4 regions of the Bacillus sp. GW821-FHT11D08 genome follow, and region 1 is predicted to be linked to each of the others. Evidence: predicted binding sites of a transcription regulator. Region 1 holds the regulator's gene; each other region holds the start of a gene.
What was found. Region 1 encodes Rex, which represses fermentation and respiration genes when NADH is low (regulators of the CRP and FNR family bind a similar motif). Its sites were predicted from a motif close to TTGTGAAATATTTCACAA; they were not measured.
Positions count from the first base shown of each region.

Region 1 (3,552 bases):
GGCGGTCGCGGGAATATGGCTCGCTTTATTTTCTCAGGGAATCGCCGGGATGATTGAGCAGTATGTCTTTCATGTGGGCAGCGGTTCCGAAAACACGAAAGCCATTCTCAGCATTATTAAAGCCATGCCGCTCATGATTATCGTTTCTTCTATCGTCGGGCCGATTCTTGAAGAAATCATTTTCCGGAAGATCATTTTCGGTGTATTATATGAAAAAACGAATTTCTTTATCGCCGGACTAGTCAGTTCCGTCATTTTCGGCATTGTGCATCAAGACCTCACGCACCTGCTGCTGTATACGGCCATGGGCTTTACCTTTGCGTTCTTGTATGTGCAGACGAAACGGATTATTGTGCCGATATTCGCCCATGTCATGATGAATACCATTGTCGTGGTCATGCAGCTCGGCCCCGCCCAAAAATATATTGAACAGCATAGTGAGCAAATGCAATTAATTATTGGAGGATTGTTTGTATGAGGAACCCAATGACTTGGGGCTTGATTTATTTCGCAGTCGGCTGTATCTTTACGTATTTGGCCGCAAGCTCTCCGGGAAGCATGTGGTCTTTTTATTCCATACTGCTGATGGTTTTCGCCGCTTATAATATCAGCATCTCGTTTAAAATGTTCGCTTTCTCATTTAAAGTGAAAAAAAATCAAAAATAAAAGAAAAGCCATTTCTCATCATTGAGAAATGGCTTTTTTTATGCTGATACGTCCTGATCGGATTCGCTGCTGCCGTTCTGCCTTTTCCGATACGCCGCTTTTGAGATAAGAATGCTGATCTCATATAAAATGCAAAGCGGAATGGTAATCATCAAGTGAGACAGCAGCTCAGGCGGCGCAATCATCGCGGCGATCACAAGCAGCACAAAATACGCGTACTTCCTGATCTTCGATAAAAACATCGGCGTGATAACACCGAGTCTCGTTAAAAACATGATCAGCACCGGCATCTGAAACAGCAGCCCAAACGGAATCGTCAGCTGCAGCAGAAAATGAAAGTACTCGGTGATCCCGATCACCTGGTTGACATCCAGGTCATTCGAAACCCGCTTCATAAAATCAACGACCAGCGGAAATAAAATATAATAAGAAAACGACACACCGCCGACAAACAGCACGATCGAAATCGGAATATAGCTGAGTGTTACTTTGCGCTCCTTCTCATACAGACCCGGGCTGACAAACGCCCAAATCTGATAGAGAATAATCGGCGAAGTCAAAATGATGCCGATGATAAACGCGAACTGCAAAAAGATAAACAGCGGATCCGTCAGGTTAAAAGCATTAAGGGTGAGCTCTTTTACTTCATCGGCTTTTTGAAGATACACAATGATAGGTTTTGCCAGAAAAAAGCCGGCAATAAAGAAAACCGTAAAGGATAACGCCACAATCAGCAATCGTTTCCGAAGTTCGGCAATATGCTCCACAAGCGTCATTTGATTCACTCTCATACGCGTCATCCTATCTTACTGTTCTTCTTTCTTTTTTTCCTCTTCTTCACCGGCTAATCCCTTAGTAGCGTTCTTAAATTCACGAAGCGTGTCCCCCGCCGCTTTTCCTAATTCGGGAAGCTTCTTCGGACCGAAAATAATCACCGCTACCACACCGATAACCGCCAGGCTTCCAGGACCGATCATGTGCAGCTCCTCCTTTCGCTATTCAATTTCTTCCAAAACAGAATAATGCTTCAAGAAATAAACCAATGATTGAAGCTCTACAGCTAAATCTATATGATGAATTCGAATGTGATCCGGCACATTCAAACGGGCCGGCGTAAAGTTAAGGATTCCCTTGATTCCGAGCGACACGAGCCGGTCGGTGATTGACTGGGCGGCAACCGCAGGAACGGTAAGAATCGCCACGGGTTCATCCTTAATGTGAAGCTCTAAATCATTAAGATCAAAGACAGGCACACCGCCTACCTCAGTTCCTATTTTACTCTGATTCACATCAAAAGCCATAGATATTTTTGTGTTATTATTTTTTGTGAAATTATAGTGAAGAAACGCCGTCCCTAAATTCCCGACACCGATCAAAATGACGTTCGTCGTTTCATCCTGATCCAGTGTTTTTCTGAAAAATGACAGCAGGTAATCCACATTATAGCCGTATCCTTTTTTGCCGAGCGCCCCGAAATAGGAAAAATCCCGGCGGATCGTGGCCGAATCGACTTTTACCGCGTCGCTCAGTTCAGCGGATGAAACGCGCTGTTTTCCTGACGCGTGTAAATTCTTTAAAAAGCGATAATAAAGCGGCAGCCGTTTTGCCGTCGCCTGTGGAATTTTTGATTGATCCTTGTTCATGATTGGTCCTCCACTTTATACTCAGATGCATCTCTTTTAAAATCACCGTTTTTGCCTCCTGTCTTTTCCATGAGGCAGGTCGGGCCGATGACCATTCCTTTATCCAGCGCCTTGCACATGTCATAAACGGTCAAAGCGCAGACTGAAGCGGAAGTTAGCGCTTCCATTTCCACACCTGTACTCCCTTTCGTTTTTACGCTTGCCTGTATATGAAGAACGGCTTCGGAATCCTTTTCCTCCCAGCCGAATGAAATGTCGACGCTGCTTAAAGAAAGCGGGTGGCACATCGGGATAATCGCTGACGTCTGCTTTGCGGCCATAATTCCTGCCACCTGTGCGACAGCCAGCACGTCTCCTTTTCCGATCTCGCGGTTTTTGATTCTGCTGTACACGTCATGCTTCATCTGTACGCTGGATATCGCAGCGGCAGTACGGACTGTTGAAGATTTATCGCTTATATCCACCATGCGGGCACGGCCTTCTTCATTAAAATGAGAAAATCCATTCATATTTAAACTCTCCTTACTTCTGATCATACACTATTTTCTCCCTGATGTCTTATCCTATAATGTTCCAATTCTGATGTATTGTTTGCTGACAGCAGGTTGATAAGCTACACTTAACTTATTATAACAGAGGTGAAATAATATGATGATCTTACAAATTAATCAGCTATCCAAATCTTTTGGCGCTGATCCTATTTTAAACAATATAAAGCTTGAAGTCAGATCTCGGGATCGCATCGCCATAGTAGGCAGAAACGGAGCCGGCAAATCAACTCTCCTTAAAATTATCGCAGGTCACCTTTCATATGAAAAGGGTGAATTAATCAAACCGAAAGAATTAACGATGGGATATCTCGCCCAGCACACAGGCTTGGAATCCCAGCTTACCATAAAAGAAGAACTGCTGAGTGTTTTTGATTTCCTGAAAGCAATGGAAAAAGAAATGCGCTCTATTGAAGAAAAGATGGCCACGGCCGCCCCCGCGGAGCTTGAGACGCTGATGAAAACCTATGACAGGCTTCAGCAGGATTTCAAGGATAAAGGCGGCTATCAATATGAAGCGGACGTCCGATCTATCCTTCACGGACTCGGCTTCGGAAAATTTGACGATTCCGTGAAAGTGCAAAGCCTGAGCGGCGGTCAGAAAACAAGGCTTGCGCTCGGAAAACTGCTGCTGACCCAGCCTGATCTGCTTATTCTGGATGAACCGACGAACCATCTCGACATCGATACGCTTA
Region 1 covers NZ_JBXARS010000006.1:5,452-9,003, reverse strand. Annotated here, with positions in the region: gene AC1RRX_RS13040 (CPBP family intramembrane glutamic endopeptidase) at 1-478, shown strand, start outside; gene AC1RRX_RS13035 (YdiK family protein) at 475-666, shown strand; gene tatC (twin-arginine translocase subunit TatC) at 705-1,466, opposite strand; gene AC1RRX_RS13025 (twin-arginine translocase TatA/TatE family subunit) at 1,473-1,643, opposite strand; gene AC1RRX_RS13020 (redox-sensing transcriptional repressor Rex) at 1,662-2,309, opposite strand; gene moaC (cyclic pyranopterin monophosphate synthase MoaC) at 2,306-2,818, opposite strand; gene AC1RRX_RS13010 (ABC-F family ATP-binding cassette domain-containing protein) at 2,958-3,552, shown strand, end outside.

Region 2 (3,552 bases), on a different contig from region 1:
AATCTTTATGATCGGAAACTTTATCGGGCATAAGAATCATCTGACTGAGAAGCAGATGAAGGAGATGGCCGCCCACGGCATTTCCATTCAGAGCCATACGATGAACCATCTCGAATTGAACGGGCTCACACCGCAGCAGCAGCGACGTGAAATGAAGGACTCTAAGCGTTTATTTGATCAAATGTTCGGGCAGCGGACGTCTATGATCAGCTACCCAGTCGGACGATATAATAAGGAAACATTAAAAGCCGCCGCCGCGTCAGGCTACCGTATGGCGGTTACGACGGAGCCGGGAGCGGCGTCAAGAGATCAGGGGCTTTACGGGCTTCACCGCGTCCGTGTGTCGCCGGGCATGTCCGGCGCGGCATTCGGCTCTTATATTCAAAATGTGATGAAATAACAGAGCCTCCGCATATGCGGAGGCTTTTTTCAGTTTAATAGAATTGATGAAGCAGCAGAAGGGTGAGACTCACGGTAATCGCTCCGCCGATTCTGGTCGACACTTGGGCGAACGGCATAAGCTCAAGCCGTTCAGCGGCGCTCAAGATCGCGACGTCGCCGGTGCCGCCCTGGCCGGAATGGCAGGCATTAATAATCGCCGTCTCAATCGGGTACAGATTCAGCCATTTTCCGGTCAGAAAACCGACGGCCATCATCGTGACGACGATTGATAAAATGGTAATGATGTTGCTGATCGTAAACGCCGCAATCAGCTTGTCCCACGGTGTCATTGAAACGCCGATCGCAAATAAGAGCGGATAGGTCACGGCTGTCGAGAAAAAGCGCGAGACGCCGAAGGCTCCGTTTTCAATCGAAGCCGGCGCCAGCCTGAACAGCTTAATGAGAACGGCAAGGACGAGCATCACGACAGGAGCCGGAAGCTGAAAGAAATCATGCGCCAGCATGCCGACTAAATAGAGAGAAACCGCTAAAATACCGCCTGAAGCGAAAAAGGACAAATCAAACGTTTTATCATTGGCCGGCTGTTCCAATGCGGGAGCGGAATGATCAGACTTATCAACCTTCCCGTTGCCCGTCCATTCCGGTTTGCGTTTCCCGATGACATTCAGCAAACCCGATAACATAATGGCGCACAGGCTGCCGAGCATGATGGACGGCAGCACAAGCGCAAAGGCGTCTCCCTGGGACATCGGCATAATATCGGAGTAGCCGATGGATAAAGGAATCGCGCCTTCACCGACACCCCCCGCCATAATCGGAACGACAATATAAAGCAATGTGTGCTGAAAGCCGAGCCCGAGCAGCGTCCCGACGCATAAGCCGACGATGGCGGCCGCGATCGAGCCGGCGATCAGCGGAATAAAAATCTTGACGAAAGCTTTGACGAGCGTCTCTCTTTTCATCCCGAGAATACTGCCGACGACGATACCGGCAATAAATAGATAGAGAAAGTTGGAGCTTTCCGTGAATTCTGTTGTTGAAGTAATAATGTCTTTCGGAAGCAGGTGGTAGTAGACGACAGCGGATGGAATAAAGGTTGCGAGAATCGCAGGGCCGCCGATGGAACGCACGATCGGAATGGATTTTCCGATCTGGCCGAAGGTAAATCCGAAAAAACTCATGACGGCAATTGATGTCAGAATGTCGCTTTTTACATCACGGCTCATGACAAACACCGTAATAAGCAAGAAAAGCAGGATATAGATAGGAAGAGGAATAATGCCGATTCTTATATTCATTGCTCTGGCAAACCAGTTATCAGTCCGTTCCTGTTTTTGGATTGAATCCGTTTGCAATTTTGGTTGAAGTTCTCCCATGCTTGTTCCCCCAGTCGTTATGTAGTGAAAAAATATCCCCATTTAAAGTATACTAAAAAATTTAAATTGTTCATATATTATGAATTTACTAGAGGGCATGCTTTCTTCACATTTTCTTTCTCAAAATGGCGATTTGGCGGGCTTTTTCACCGAGAAAAGCATTTTGTTCGCCACACGAATAAAAAAGAGGTACGATATCAAAGGGACAAATATCCTAGGTGCTGACATAAAATCTCTACAAATCCGACAATAATCGGTCACAATTTCAGCCTTATTTTAGGTATATTGATCTTTTTTTTTAGGCTGAATCGTTGTAAAGTAATGATATTGAATCATTTCTATGACAGCCGCTGTCCCCCAGGGTGTACAGGCTGATATTTCAATAGTTTTGACGAATTTGTGAAACATTGAGCAAATATATCATTTTTGTGAAATACCGAGCAATGATTTCGCTATGTTTGTGAAATGTTGAGCAATTTACCAGATTGGAGGAAAAACATCATGAGTGAGTTGGTATTAGCCCGCATTCAATTTGCATCTACAACATTGTTTCACTTCTTGTTTGTGCCTTTGTCTATCGGGCTTGTGTTTATGGTTGCTTTGATGGAGACGCTTTATGTTGTCAAAAAACAAGAGACCTATCTCAAAATGGCTAAATTTTGGGGGCATCTCTTTTTAATTAACTTCGCTGTCGGCGTCGTCACAGGGATTCTTCAGGAATTCCAGTTCGGATTGAACTGGTCTGATTATTCCCGTTTTGTCGGAGACGTATTTGGGGCTCCGCTTGCGATTGAAGCGCTTTTGGCGTTTTTTATGGAGTCTATTTTTATCGGATTATGGATTTTCGGCTGGGACCGTTTATCTAAAAAAGTGCATTTGCTTTGCATTTGGCTTGTATCTTTCGGAACGATTATGTCATCTTTCTGGATTTTGACGGCAAACTCATTCATGCAGGAGCCGGTCGGCTTTACGATTAAAAACGGCCGAGCGGAAATGAATGATTTCGGGGCGCTTTTGACAAACCCTCAGCTTTGGGTTGAATTCCCTCACGTCATTTTCGGGGCGCTTGCGACGGGTGCTTTCTTTATCGCCGGTGTCAGCGCATTTAAATTATTGAAGAAAAAAGAAGTGCCTTTCTTCCATAAATCTTTCAAGCTTTCGATGATTGTCGGTCTGATCGCCGGTATCGGCGTTGCGTTCAGCGGACATATGCAGGCTGAGCATTTAATGGAATCGCAGCCGATGAAAATGGCTGCCAGTGAAGCGCTTTGGGATGACAGCGGTGATCCTGCCGCGTGGACGGCTTTTGCGAACATTGATACGAATAAAGAAAAAAACACATCAGAAATTTCAATTCCTTACGCACTCAGCTACTTGGCTTACCAGAAGTTCAGCGGCAGTGTGAAAGGGATGAAAACACTTCAAAAAGAATACGAAAAAACGTACGGAAAAGGCGACTATATCCCGCCTGTTAAAACGACGTTCTGGAGTTTCCGCATTATGGCGGGAGCGGGCGCGCTTATGATTTTTGCCGCGATTGCCGGCTTTATTCTGAACCGCCGCAAAAAGCTTCATACGAGCAAGTGGTATTTACGGGGCATGATCGCGCTGATCGCATTCCCGTTCATTGCGAACTCTGCCGGTTGGATTATGACTGAAATCGGCCGCCAGCCGTGGACGGTCATGGGACAAATGACGACCGCACAATCCGTTTCGCCTAACGTAACGACGGGATCTCTGCTGTTTTCAATTATCGGCTTCGGCGTCATGTACT
Region 2 covers NZ_JBXARS010000007.1:230,520-234,071, forward strand. Annotated here, with positions in the region: gene AC1RRX_RS15335 (polysaccharide deacetylase family protein) at 1-400, shown strand, start outside; gene cimH (citrate/malate transporter CimH) at 435-1,778, opposite strand; gene AC1RRX_RS15345 (cytochrome ubiquinol oxidase subunit I) at 2,280-3,552, shown strand, end outside.
Region 2: the regulator Rex is predicted to act here: its motif matches at 2,176-2,193, upstream of AC1RRX_RS15345 (cytochrome ubiquinol oxidase subunit I).

Region 3 (3,552 bases), on a different contig from region 1:
AAGCCATGCCTCCGTAATCGTTGCGAAGGTTTTATTTTCATAGATTTCCTTTGGGCTTAAGTGACAGTGATAATCAATGATCGGCATGTTTTCGGCGTATTCCCTGTACAGCTTTACGGCCGTTGTACTATCCAGTAAAAAATCATCACCCATAAAAGCTTTCACACTTTCATCCTCCCTCTTAAAAAAATGTTAACGTTAACAAAATGGTTCTTTTTTATTTTAGCTTCCTCTTTCTCACATATCAATCATTTTTATTTTATTTTTCAGAAAATTGTATCCGTTAAAAAAAAGACACTGCCGAGAAAGTCCGGCAATGTCTTCTGTGTGATCTTAAGGATTAATTAGTAAGCGAGGCTGAATAATCCTTTGATATGTGTTAAATAACGTACGTTACTTGCTTCTTTCATTAAAGATGCCGGAAGACCTTTCAGCGGAGTAGAGTTCGCTCCGATGATGGCAACCGCGTCTTTACGTCCGAGGCTTGCAAGCGTACCAGAGTTTACAGGCTTGAATGTTTCAAGCGTTTTTCCTTCTAAGTAAGCGAACAGGTTGTAACCCACAAGTTCACCCATCTGCCAAGCGATTTGCGCTGTCGGCGGGTACGGACGGCCGTCCGGCGCAAAGTATACAGCGCTGTCTCCGACAACGAATACATCTTCATGAGAAGTAGATTGTAAGAAATCGTTAACCGTCGCACGGCCGCGGTTCACTTCAAGGCCGGATTCGCCGACTAACGGGTTGCCTTGTACGCCGCCTGTCCATACAAATGTGTTGGCAACGACTTTTGAACCGTCTTTCAGATCAATAACGTTTCCTTCAACATTTGTAACAGGAAGACCTGTTAAGAACTCAACGCCGCGTTTTTCAAGACTTTTTGTCGCGCGTTCGATAAGGTCATCAGGAAGAACAGGAAGAATTTTCGGACCTGCTTCTACTAATTTCAGTTTGATTGCTTTCGGATCTACGCCGTATTTTTTCGTAAGGTTCGGCATGATGTCAGCAAGCTCACCGACAAGCTCGACGCCTGTTAAGCCGCCGCCGCCGATAAGGATCGTTGCATCAGCTTCGTTTTTCGTTTTAGCGTATTCACGCACACGGTCTTCCACGTGTTTGTATACTTTGTTGGCATCAGCAGCAGATTTCAGCACCATGCTGTTTTCTTCGAGTCCAGGAATGCCGAAATAAGCCGTAACAGAACCAAGTCCGACAACAAGCGCGTCATAAGTCAGCTTAGAACCGTCAGAAAGGGCAACTTCTTTCTTATCAACTGAGAAAGAATTGACTTCTGCGATTTTAATGTCGACGTCTTTTCCTTTCAGAAGTTTTTCAAGCGGCATAGCAACAGCCTGTTCAGACACGTTGCCCGCTGCAAGGCGGTGCAGTTCCGTAATGATTTGGTGAGTCGGGTATTTGTTCACAACGGTTACGCGTGCTTCATCTTTACTGTAATGTTTGCGAACGGTTAAAGCAGAAAGAACTCCGCCGTAACCAGCGCCTAAAATGACAATATGTTTTGACATCGTATATCCTCCGTCCTTTATATCAATTTGAATCTGAGATTATTTTTGTTTTTCGTTCATGATTTCAAGATAGCTGTTAGCAAAACGGAACAGCTTTTGAGCTTGAGGATCTTTCAGCATGCGCAGCAGGCCGAAAAGTCCGATCGTTTCATTGCTTGCATCCGCGCGGTCTTTTGCTTCGATCGCAGTAGCCGCCACTTCTTTCGCTGTTTCTTTCACCGGCTCAAGAATTTCTGTAAGCGCACCCACTGTATCGCTCTTCAATACTTCGTCTGTCGCTACAGACTGTGCAAAATCATAAGACTTCGTTAAAACATTTACTAACTCAGTCAGTTTTGGAAGCTGATCCACTAAAACAGTCAGTGATTCTTGAACTTCAGGTTTTAGCAGCTGATCAATAAGATCGCGTTGGCCTTGGCTGACAGATGCATTTGTTTGATCGATTGTTTCTGGCATATCCGATTCTCCTTTACTATAAGCAGTATGCTGATTTTTTTGGAAAGGGTAGCCTTTCCCCCTTCATGCAGAAAAGCATGAAAAAGCAAGATTGTGAATTCATGCACAATCATTTACAAAAATAAATGTTTACTACCCAGTTTTTCACTTTGCCATATCCAGTATTATTTTTATATCAACAAAAACAATTGAATAAGTCAAAATTTCTTTTTCCTCTCTGAAAATAGCAAACATAAAAAACCCCAATTTGATTTACTCTTATATAATAACACTTTTTGAACAAAATTTGAACGTGAATTGTTTCGTTTATGAAATTATTTATATGGCGGGGGTGTAATAACGTTTCTTTTAGGCTATTTTTTTACAGACCATCCGCTTTTCCCCTGTCATTTCTCCCACAATTTTAATAGCGGGCCCGTTTTTCCCGTAAAGGGGTCGCATTCCGGGAGCGGGACACGGCTGATTTCTTCTGAAGTTCTATCATTTTTCTCCGTTTTTGTATCGTACTGCCGGCCGCCCGGATAAGCCCCGATCACGGTAAAATCAGAACTGCCCGACAGTTTTTTATGTCCGGTGCCGGCCGGAATGACCGCTGCGTCTCCCATTTGAAGAACGGCGTCCGCTCCTTGTTCCCCGCCGAACCTCAAAACCGCGTTTCCTTTTACCGCGACAAGAACTTCGTGCGTGGTGCTGTGAAAATGGTGATACGGAAATACTCCGCCCGTCCAGCTGTTCGACCAATCGTGCCGGCGGAGGACGGACTCTGCTTTCTGCACCGTTTCTTCATTAAATACCGCTTTATAAATAACAAGCGGAAGATTCGGGTTATTCGGAATGCGGCCGTCATCTTCAAAATAAAGCACTTGAATATCCTCTTTCTGCATTGTTTTCACCTCCGTATATGTCTGTTTCCCATTCATCATTTGTTAAAACGCTATTTTCTCATATTCCATTGCGAAGCCTGCCGGTGAATAGTATAGTATAAAAAAATATGTGTCAAAATGAGGGATTTAATGAAAGCCATCGTGATCGGAATATTGGCATCTCTGTTTTTTGCAGTCACATTTATTTTAAACAGGGCGATGGAGCTTTCCGGCGGAAGCTGGATGTGGAGCTCTTCCCTGCGTTTTCTTTTTATGGTTCCGTTTTTATTTTTGATCGTTTATGTGAAAGGAAAATGGGCGCCGCTCTGGCATGAAATCCGAAAAAAACCGTTTTTTTGGCTGAAGTGGAGTTTTACCGGGTTCGTGCTTTTTTATGCCCCGATTACGTTTGCGGCGGCATATGGGCCGGGCTGGCTGATCGCCGGCACGTGGCAGATTACAATTGTCGCGGGTGTGCTTCTGTCGCCGTTTTTTTACGAAACAAAAAATTCACCGGCGGGCCCGGTTTCCGCCAGACAAAAGATCCCGCTCATTTCGCTGGTTACTTCCGTCATCATCCTGATCGGAGCCGGTCTGATTCAGCTTCAGCATGCGGGTTCTCTGTCCGGCCGCACGATACTATTCAGCGTGGTGCCGGTCGTCATCGCCGCATTTGCCTATCCGCTCGGCAACCGCAAAATGCTGGAACA
Region 3 covers NZ_JBXARS010000002.1:282,799-286,350, reverse strand. Annotated here, with positions in the region: gene uxaC (glucuronate isomerase) at 1-165, opposite strand, end outside; gene AC1RRX_RS05125 (NAD(P)/FAD-dependent oxidoreductase) at 345-1,523, opposite strand; gene AC1RRX_RS05120 (DUF1641 domain-containing protein) at 1,563-1,979, opposite strand; gene AC1RRX_RS05115 (cupin domain-containing protein) at 2,366-2,863, opposite strand; gene AC1RRX_RS05110 (DMT family transporter) at 2,993-3,552, shown strand, end outside.
Region 3: the regulator Rex is predicted to act here: its motif matches at 2,071-2,088, upstream of AC1RRX_RS05120 (DUF1641 domain-containing protein).

Region 4 (3,552 bases), on a different contig from region 1:
GGATTGGAAACGGGACGGTATTTAAACTGGTGCCTTTCTATTTTTCGAAGCAAGCGGGGATTGCCAACGGAATTGTGTCTGCCATGGGCGGACTGGGCGGTTTTTTCCCTCCGCTGATTCTGGCAAGTGTATTTCAGGCAACAGGCCAATACGCGATCGGGTTTATGGCGCTTTCAGAGGTCGCGTTAGCCAGCTTTGTCCTTGTGATCTGGATGTATTGGCAGGAAAGAATGAAAACACATACGGAGAGAAACAGTCAGAGCCTCAATTCATAATGATCCATTCACAAGATTGTTAGTTTTTTCTGGGTGAGTGCAAATCAAGTCACGTTACAATATACATACGCAACGTGACTTTCTTCGAGGTGAGCTCATGAATATTCTCTCTGTCCGAAAATCTGATAAAGAACTTCTTTCCCGCGAACTGCATGAATTGCTGGAATCGATCAGTACGAAAAGGAAAATGAAAAAACATACTTATTTGTTTCAAGAAGGAATGGATGCAAAAGAGCTTTATCTGATTCAGTCAGGACTCATTGAAATCGGCAAACTGACGTCTGACGGAAAAGACCTGACGCTTAGAATCTGCCAAAAAAACGATATTGTCGGGGAATTGACGCTATTCACAGATGAGCCGAGATATATGCTCAGTGCGAAAGTGTTAGAGGATGGCGAGGTGCTCGTCATTAATAAAAACAAGCTGGAAAAGGAATTGATCCAAAACGGTGTTTTGACGTTTGAATTTATGAAATGGATGAGCACCCATCTTCGAAAAATCCAGTCCAAGATCAGGGACCTGCTTCTTCACGGCAAAAAGGGGGCGCTCTATTCTACTCTTATCCGCTTATCAAACAGCTACGGGGTAGTGCGAAACGACGGGATTCTGATTAACATTGTGCTGACAAATCAGGATTTGGCTAAGTTTTGCGCGGCGGCAAGGGAGAGTGTCAACCGCATGCTGGGAGACCTCCGCAAACAAGGGGTTATTTCGATAGACGAAACCGGAAAAATTATTTTGCACAAGCGGGACTATTTACGATTCGAGATCGAGTGTGAAAATTGTCCGCTGGAGATCTGCAATATTGACTGAAAAAAACAAGGGCAGCCGGTGTCCTTGTTTTTCAGCTTGTGATACATATACACATGACGGCGAAAAAGAAGCCGGCATTTACGATTTCCAGAATGCCGATCGTTTTCACCGGCCAGTCTCTTCCGTGAAAAAACCAGGCCCGCAGACTGCTTGGGATAAAAGCGAGAAACGCCCATCCTGCCCCGAGAAGAGCCGATAAAAAGGGGAGCAAGAGGTGATATCCCCACGACCAGTATGCAAACCTTCTGTTTTTTCTCTCCCGTATGACCGATTTCACATAAAAAGAACTCCCGACAAAAAATAAAGCGGATTGCAAGAATAGAAACCAAGCCCAGCTGTCAAGGGTTCCCGTTCCCAGCCAGCAGCTCGCAAGCCCGCCTGAACAAAAGAACAGAACACCCGCAATATCATTCGTGAGCGCCCGTTCGTTTTTTCGGCGGGCATAATGCGTATGTATGAGAAACAGCGGCAATAAAAAAACGCCGATCCAGACGAGCTGCGGCCTATGATAGACAGAAATGATCAAAAAGCAGCAGGCCGGAAAACCGTAATACCATATCCACTTTTGATAGGGCTGAAGCTGTTTTTTTTTCAAAGCGAGCGAAACGGGATAAACCGCTAAGTAAAGGAACAGCCAGCCCAGAAAGAGCGGAATATGCCAGAAAACCGGGCCTCCCTTGACCATGCCGAGTAAAAATGGAATCAGCAGCATCGCCCATGCGCCGTGCTGCTTCGGAATCATCGCCTTCATCGAAACCCTCCTTTTTATTTCATTATAAGTACAAACACTCTCCTGATAAGTGACTTTTATCATACAAGCTGTGAAATACATCACTGCCGCGCGGGCTCAATCGGGCTACACTAAAGCTATCCTTAGCACAGGAGGCTTTCCTATGAATCAGTGTGACTATTTATTATTTCTGAAACAACTTCCTATGTTTAATGAAGTGCCTCTGTCCATTGTCGAAACCTTGCTGAAAAACGGGACGTTTATCCGCGGCTCATCTGACCAATCTCCATCCTTTCTTCATTCACAATCCGTTTATATTGTATTAAAAGGCAATATCCGTTTTACGGACAGCAGGCTCCCTGAAGGGTCGCAAACCGTTGCGCTGTGGGAAAAAGGCGATGTGTTTCCGATTGATGAAAAAGGCGGGCTCTCTTTATCGCCTTTTATCTCAGTCAATGCCTCACCGGATATTCTGGTACTCCATATTCCATATTCCGTATTTAAGCAAATGATGTCTTACCATCCGCGGCTGCAAATGAACTTTTTGGCGATGCTTCAGCAAAATGTCTTCTGTTCCTATCAGTTGTTTTTGCGGTATCTGCATACATCACGGGATGAAAACGCCGAACCCGGTTCTTAAACAGAACCGGTTTTTTTTGATGACGCCGGGCGTCCCCATATCGTTTGAAAATCCTTCCTGCTGCTCTGTGTGAACGTTTTGTGAAAAAAGCAGAGTGTGTGACATAGTTCACAAGGTGATGCGCCGTCTCTGTTTATAGTGTACATAGCATTACCTGACTCGGAAGGAGTGAACGATCATGAAGAAAAAGAAAATGAGTCCGTTGCTCAGGAGATTAAACTATTTTTCTCCTACCGAACATCATTCAAATAACCATAGCCAAACGACAAGCGAAGATCGTGATTGGGAGAATGTATACAGAAACAGATGGCAGTACGACAAAGTCGTTCGCTCCACCCACGGCGTCAACTGCACGGGTTCTTGCAGCTGGAATATTTATGTGAAAAACGGAATTGTCACGTGGGAAGGACAAAACTTGAATTATCCATCAACAGGCCCGGATATGCCTGATTTCGAACCGAGAGGCTGCCCGCGGGGGGCCAGTTTTTCTTGGTACATCTACAGCCCGCTCCGTGTGAAATATCCATATGTGCGAGGTGTGCTGATCAATTTGTGGCGGGAAGCATTGCAGACGCATCAAAATCCGCTGGATGCCTGGAAATCGATCGTCGAAAACCCTGAAAAAGCGAAGTCCTATAAACAGGCAAGAGGGAAAGGCGGCTTTGTCCGCGCGGAATGGCCGGAGGTGCTGAAGCTGATTTCGGCCTCTCTGCTGTATACAGTGATGAAATACGGGCCTGACCGGAATGTCGGTTTTTCTCCGATCCCGGCGATGTCCATGATCAGCCACGCATCAGGTTCGCGATTCATGTCTTTAATCGGCGGCCCAATGCTCAGTTTTTATGACTGGTATGCGGATCTTCCGCCGGCGTCCCCGCAAATTTGGGGCGACCAGACGGACGTTCCGGAAAGCAGTGATTGGTACAATTCAGGCTATATCATCACATGGGGCTCCAACGTGCCGTTAACGAGAACGCCTGATGCGCATTTTCTGGCGGAAGCCCGCTATAAAGGCGCTAAAGTCATTTCGATCAGTCCCGATTTTGCGGAATCCTCAAAGTTTGCGGATGACTGGCTGAGTATCCGCCAGGGG
Region 4 covers NZ_JBXARS010000001.1:58,954-62,505, forward strand. Annotated here, with positions in the region: gene narK (nitrate transporter NarK) at 1-275, shown strand, start outside; gene fnr (fumarate/nitrate reduction transcriptional regulator Fnr) at 373-1,089, shown strand; gene AC1RRX_RS00330 (YwiC-like family protein) at 1,121-1,840, opposite strand; gene AC1RRX_RS00335 (cyclic nucleotide-binding domain-containing protein) at 1,983-2,459, shown strand; gene AC1RRX_RS00340 (nitrate reductase subunit alpha) at 2,638-3,552, shown strand, end outside.
Region 4: the regulator Rex is predicted to act here: its motif matches at 1,909-1,926, upstream of AC1RRX_RS00330 (YwiC-like family protein).